Regions from separate parts of the Pseudoalteromonas sp. 10-33 genome, predicted to be linked through region 1. Evidence: predicted binding sites of a transcription regulator. Region 1 holds the regulator's gene; the other holds the start of a gene.
The links. Region 1 encodes sigma-54, which starts transcription at its own class of promoters, with help from an activator protein. Its sites were predicted from a motif close to GTTGGCACGNNNNTNGNNT; they were not measured.
Positions count from the first base shown of each region.

Region 2: ATS76_RS01940 (EF-hand domain-containing protein) is a predicted target of sigma-54. The motif match lies at 1,942-1,960, and genes of this name have one in related genera.

Region 1 is NZ_LOFI01000001.1:237,255-240,680, forward strand. It holds gene ptsN (PTS IIA-like nitrogen regulatory protein PtsN) at 1-57, opposite strand, end outside; gene hpf (ribosome hibernation promoting factor) at 62-349, opposite strand; gene ATS76_RS01075 (RNA polymerase factor sigma-54) at 376-1,875, opposite strand; gene lptB (LPS export ABC transporter ATP-binding protein) at 1,945-2,670, opposite strand; gene lptA (lipopolysaccharide transport periplasmic protein LptA) at 2,667-3,203, opposite strand; gene lptC (LPS export ABC transporter periplasmic protein LptC) at 3,193-3,426, opposite strand, start outside.
Region 2 is NZ_LOFI01000001.1:418,784-422,209, reverse strand. It holds gene ATS76_RS01950 (hypothetical protein) at 1-227, opposite strand, end outside; gene ATS76_RS01945 (sensor histidine kinase) at 230-1,687, opposite strand; gene ATS76_RS01940 (EF-hand domain-containing protein) at 1,996-2,229, shown strand; gene ATS76_RS01935 (hypothetical protein) at 2,254-2,481, shown strand; gene ATS76_RS01930 (EF-hand domain-containing protein) at 2,662-2,898, shown strand; gene ATS76_RS01925 (calcium-binding protein) at 2,907-3,143, shown strand; gene ATS76_RS01920 (amidohydrolase) at 3,311-3,426, shown strand, end outside.

The sequences.
Region 1 (3,426 bases):
ATTAAAAAGGACCGCAGCTTTGCTGCAGTCCTGGCATATAAGTGAACTTAGTTTCATCATATTAGTGTCGAGCAAGCTTCTCTTTATGTTTAATTACTTGACGGTCAAGCTTATCAATTAATGAATCAATCGCTGCATACATATCTTGATGTTCAGTGGATGCGAATAATTCAGCGCCACTTACATGAATAGTTGCTTCTGCTTTTTGATTTAATTTTTCTATATCAAGAATGACATGAACATTATTAATATGATCAGAGTGCCTTTCTAGCTTCGCAAATTTGGTATTTATATAGTCTCTTAATGAATCAGTTAGTTCTACATGACGACCAGTTAAATTTAGTTGCATAAGCATTACCCTCTTTGTTTAGCGTCTTAGATCAGGCTCTTTCGCTGATTTGACGGTGGAATAGCAAGAGATTCGCGGTATTTTGCGATTGTACGTCTTGCTACTTTAATTCCTTGCTCAGCCAATATATCCGCAATTTTGCTATCACTCAATGGTTTTGCTGAGTTTTCTGCTGCGATTAGTTTTTTGATAAGTGCTCGTATCGCTGTGGATGAACATTCTCCACCATTTTCGGTGCTTACATGGCTTGAGAAAAAGTATTTAAGCTCAAATATTCCACGCGGTGTGTGCATGTACTTTTGAGTCGTTACGCGCGAAATTGTCGATTCGTGCATTTCTACCATTTCGGCTACATCATTTAAAACCATAGGTTTCATGGCTTCTGGACCGTGTTCAAAAAAACCTTGTTGTTGCTTTACGATACAGTTAGTTACTTTTAAAAGCGTGTCGTTTCTGCTTTCTAAACTTTTAATAAACCATTTAGCTTCTTGTAAATGTGAGCGAATAAATTGGCTATCACCGCTCGACTTAACTGTACGCGACATTGCAGCATATTGGCTGTTTACACGAATTTTTGGCATGCTGTCTGGGTTTAGTTCAACCACCCAGCGGCCTTTAATTTTCTTAACTGACACATCTGGTATTACATATTCAGACTCTTCTCGCACTATTGTGTCTGCAGGCTTTGGGTTAAGCGTATGAATAAGTGTCATTACTTCTTTAAGCTCATCTTCTTTGAGCTTCGTTTTTTTCATTAATGTACGATAGTCGCGAGCAGCTAACAAATCTATGTGCTCGGTTAAAATCATTTTTGTTTCGTCAATAAAAGGAGTGCCTTTATCAAATTGATTTAACTGAATACACAAACATTCTTGTAAGCTTCGTGCTGCAATACCAACAGGGTCAAATAATTGAATACGCTTTAAAACTGCTTCTATTTCATCAAGTTCAACCTCAACGTCATCGTCGTTATCTTGATTAAAGCTCTCTAAAATTTCTTCACAGCTGAGGGTTAATATGCCTGAGTCGTCCACGGCTTCAACTATTGCAATAGCAATCGCTTCATCCGTAGGGCTAAATGGCGTTAGTTGTAATTGCCACATTAAGTATTCGTGAAGCGTTTCAGTCGATGCACCTTGATAAATAGACTCATCTTCAGGCATGGGGCCTGAAGACGATGCTGGGGCGGCACTCATGTACTCATCCCAGCTAACGTCCATTGCCATGTCGTCACTGACGGTATCTTTTGCTAGGGCTTCACCACTGTCTTGTTCATACTCACTGGGGGCTTCATCTGCAGATGCACTTACTGTCACTTCATCATTATCTGCTTTTTGCTCATTTTTGCCTGCAAGGTCATCGGCATAGTCTTGCTCCTCAACCTCAAGTAATGGGTTGCTGTCGAGCGCTTCTTGTATTTCTTGCTGAAGATCCAATGTGCTTAATTGCAGCAAGCGAATAGCTTGCTGCAACTGAGGTGTCATTGTAAGTTGCTGGCCCATGCGCAGCTGTAGTGATTGCCTCATGTATCTCTAACAATCCTTTTAAGTTGTTATAATTAATACTAGCAGATGCATACAAATAAGGCGTAAATGTTACAGCCTAAATTGCTCGCCTAAATATACATCGCGTACAGTTTTATCGTTTAATACGTGTTCAGGGGTACCAGAAGCAATCAGTTCCCCATGAGAAACAATGTAGGCTTTTTCGCAAACATCAAGGGTTTCTCTTACATTATGGTCTGTTATTAATACACCAATACCACGGTTTTTAAGGTGTTCAATAATTTTTTTAATATCCAACACTGAAATAGGGTCAACGCCGGCAAACGGCTCGTCTAATAAAATAAACTTTGGATCTGCTGCTAAAGCACGTGCAATCTCTACTCGGCGACGCTCTCCGCCCGATAGTGCCATACCTTTGCTGTCGCGAATGTGTTGAATGCTAAATTCATCCAATAGATTATTAAGTGTATCTTCTCTGGCTTGCTTAGTGAGCTCCTTTCGAGTTTCTAAAATAGCCATTAAGTTTTGATATACGGTTAACTTTCTGAATATAGACGACTCTTGCGGCAAGTAGCCAATGCCTAATCTAGCACGACTGTGCATAGGTAAAAGAGTAATATCGTTCTCGTCGATAGATATTTTACCTTTATCGCTAGGGACTAAGCCTACAATCATATAAAACGTGGTGGTTTTACCTGCACCGTTAGGACCAAGTAAGCCCACTATGCTGCCGGCTTTAACTTCTAAGCCTACATTTTTAACGACTTCTCGGCCTTTGTAGCTTTTGGCTAATAGCTCTGCTTTTAATGTACTCATGGCTGACCTTTATCGCTTTTTTTTGGCTCCACAGGTACTAAAATGGTGTGCACGCGATCAGTTGAGCTTTCATCTTTTTCGGCGCTAATGAGTTGTTGCTCAATATCGTAGGTAATGCTTTTTGCATTCATTTTTTGCCCAGCTTGAGAGACCTGGGCATCTCCAATTAATGTTAAAAAACGTTTAGAAACATCGTATCTAACTTCATTAGCGCTGGCGCTCATTATTGTGCCGTCGGCTTGTTTTTCTTCAAAATAAGCAGGTGTACCTGTGGCAATTAACAGTTGCTTGTTATCACCCAATTCATCGCGTTTATGCACTTCTAGTCGGTCAGCGGTAATTTTTCTGTCGCCATGAATAATTTCAACGTTTTTTTCGAATATACCTACATTTTCTTTTAGTTGACCTTCTTGCTTATCTGCACTAATCGAAATTTGATTTGCAGTAAGTGGCGCCGTTGGTTCAGCGGCATTTGCACCGAATGCAAGTATAAATGTTGGAATGATAAAGAGTGTTAATAGTTTATTGGTCATAATAAATAGTTCGCGTATGGTTAATTAGTTTTATCACTTCGGTTTTTAAATCGGCTTCGAGGCCTTTACCGGTGATCTTTAAATTGGGTCCTGTAACAATGACAGGTTGCTCTGATTGCATCGTTAGTAATTTTATATCTACCTGAATATTATCAGTATTTATCTTATCTATCATTGCGTTATCAGTTAAATTACTAGCAACAACGTTACCTTCTAGTATTAA
Region 2 (3,426 bases), 180 kb from region 1:
TTTGTTGGTGGCAATGTAAAACCGCCGCATTGATTTGCATGCAGCGCTATAACCCGCTCAGCGGAGGGGTAAACAGGGGCTAATTTAGGCATTGGCTTGGGGCTAGGAGATACATTTTTAGTATTTGATATTTTAGTATCGCCCAGCGCTTGCGTGCCATCATTAAGCTCACAACCCGATACAATTAGGCTACCTGCAAGCACACATAAAATAGTGAGTATGCGCATTGTTAATTAACTCCTAAATTTTTACTGATTGGTATTTTTATTAAAAAACGGCAACCGTGTGGCTTATTTTTCTTAACACTTAATGTGCCTTGTAGCTGCTCAACCGTCTCTTTTACTATTGTTAAGCCCAAACCACTGCCTTGTAAGGTAATGCTTTGCTCATGTTTACCTTGATAAAACGCACTAAAAATATGCTTTATTTCGTGCTCTTTAATGCCACAGCCATTATCGGCCACCTCCAAACACAGCTGATGTTGCTCGCATTTTAAATTTACAGTCACACCTTGGTTATCATCAGAAAATTTTAAGCTATTTGAAATTAACTGAATTAGCATCATTTCTATTAGTTCATTAGGAAGCGCAAGGACAGTGCTTGAAACAGAGTTTTGCCACTGAATACGTTGCTTTCGAGCCGTTAGACGATGCTCGAAATGACCATTAATTTTTTTAATTAAATGATCAATATTAACCTCGCTTGAGCTGTTTTTAGTTGTTCTAATAGCGTTATAACTGAGTAGGCTGTCTATCATCATGCGAAGGCGCACCGTAGATTGAGTTATAAGGGCAAGCACTGCTTTTTGTTCATTATTAATAGGGCCAACAATTTCATCGGTTAGTAAATCGGTTCCTTCAACCATAGAGGCAAGTGGTGTTTTAAGTTCGTGTGTTACATGGCGCAAAAACGTATCTTTTTGTTGCTCAAGCATATGCAGCTGAGTTTGTACCCACTGTAGTTTTTCTCCGAGTTCAACTAACTCTGACGAGCCTTTTACGGCTATTTTTTGCTGCCAATCCCCTTGCCCTAGCTTATCAATAACCCTAGTAAGCCCTTTTAAACGCAAACTTATACGCCATAAAAAGCCGCCGCCAACCAATAAAGTAAGAGGAATAAGTGCCACTAGCCAATTTATAAACGACGCTTGTAGGCTGGCTAGCTCGTTTTGGTTATGGGTTATTTGCGCTTCGTTTTTATTTTTGAGCCACACTGTGAGCTCTGTAATTGACTCGCTTATGGGTAAGAAGAGCTCTGCCTTTTGCTGTTTTTTCTCAACGAGCTGGTGTTGTGCTGTTTGCAAAATAGTTAAAAGCTGTGCCCATTGGTTTATGTAGTCTGGGTTTGCATTAATGTGTTTGAGTTCATTTATGCTCTGCACAGACGATTGCCATTTATCAACAATGAGGATGTTGAGCGCATCACTTTTTAACACCCAATTTTGCCTTGTTGCGCGCTCAAGGCTATTAAGGTCTTGCTTTAAATTAGCGAACGATTTTGTGAGCTGGTAATGGTTACTCACAATTTGCTGAGTGGTTGCTAGCTGTTTATTTAACGCATTTAAAAAAACAATAACCACAATAGACAGTGGCAATAACGACAGCAGCATGCTTAACGCAAACTGCCCTATTAAATTAGGGCGCCAATTAAGCATTGCATTGTAATGTTTAGCAAACGTTGCAGCCATTGCAATAAACTCTGTAAGTAAATAACGCGCCTATTATTATCAATACCGCCTATACACATGCTGAACCATATTCATTTTAAATCGCCATAATGTTGCTAAACAGCAACAGCACAACTGATTGATTTAACTAAGATCACAAAAAATACCTTCAATCCTGTTGCTGTATTTACACAAAATTACACACAGTCAGTGTAATTTTTACCTACAAACCCAAACTAAAAAACACAACTCATTGAAAGTAAATAAAAATAAAATTTGGCACCCTTTTTGTAATGGGTGTAATAAATAAATTTAATAGGGAAATACACATGAACATTAACACTTTGGTTTTTTCAACATTACTTGCGTTGGGTTTTGTGAATACAGGCGCATACGCTATGGACGTTGACGCTACGTTTAAAGAACTAGATAAGGACAGCAACGGCCTGTTAAGCGAAGCCGAGGCAAAAATGGACGCCGTGCTTAAGGAAAACTTTGCACAAATAGACACAGACCAAAATGGTCAGTTGTCGCTAAATGAATTCAGAAAATTTATTCAATAAATTAACTTCAAAAGGAATGAAATTATGAAACAACTTATTGCTGCTTTTTTATTATTATTTTTAGCTATCAGTGCAACGGTATTAGCTTCTCCTTCGGCCGTGCGATTTGCACACTTAGATACAAACATGGACGGAAGCATCTCGTTTGTTGAAGCTAAGCAGGATAAAGAGCTACTTAGACAGTTTACCGATTTAGACGAAGACAACAACGAGATGATCTCTAAAGCTGAGTTTGAAAACTTTAAGCCATAACAGATTAAGTTTTGCTTAAGCTTTTAACTTGTAAAGTGTACTAAAGCATTTGCCATAATCCCTGAGGGAGTGTGTAAAAGGATTTAATGTTGGGAGTTAAATTATGGCAAGTGCTTTATCTTATCAGGCGTAATACCTCGTTATTCAATACAACTTAATTACCCTTTTGGAAGGACTACCATGAAGATATGTTACTTTGTAACCACCATAGCGTTGCTTTTAAGTTTTAATGCTTCTGCACTTGATGTAAAACAGCGCTTTGATCACCTCGATACAGATAAAAACGGTTACCTTACTCATAACGAACTAGAACGCCAGCCCCAGTTACTTAGCACGTTTATAATGTGGGATAAAAATCAAGATAAACAAATTTCATTAATTGAATTTAAAAATTACCTTACCAACAATCTTTACTGAGTATTTTAATGAATCCCATACACTTTTTTATTTTATTCGCTCTACCTGTATTTAGCGCATCAAGTTTTGCCATCAGTGACAGCATTAACAGCCAATTTAAAAAAATAGACAGAAATAAAGATGGATTTTTAACTCGCTCTGAAGCCTCAATAGACCCAGCCTTGTGGTCTAAATTTGTAAGTTACGACCAAGATAAAGACGGAAAACTAACACTGAGCGAATACCATTTATATGCCAGCAAGTAGCCCAAATTTAATTAACCTTTTTAACCCAACGTTTTAGGCAATTAATTTAATAGCTAAGCAGCTAGCTTAGCTTTAACTGTCTATTTTACGAGCTTATCGCATCCTGTTGGTATTCTAAAAAAGGGTTTGCTAGTGTTATTGCACTAAAAATAACAAAACAGTACCTTATGTTACTCAAAAAATTACTTAAACCTCTTATGCTTGCCAGTCTCTGTGCAGGGTCTAGCTTTGCTATTGCACAAACCAAAGTTATTTATAATGCTAATGGCTACACCCCGCTTTA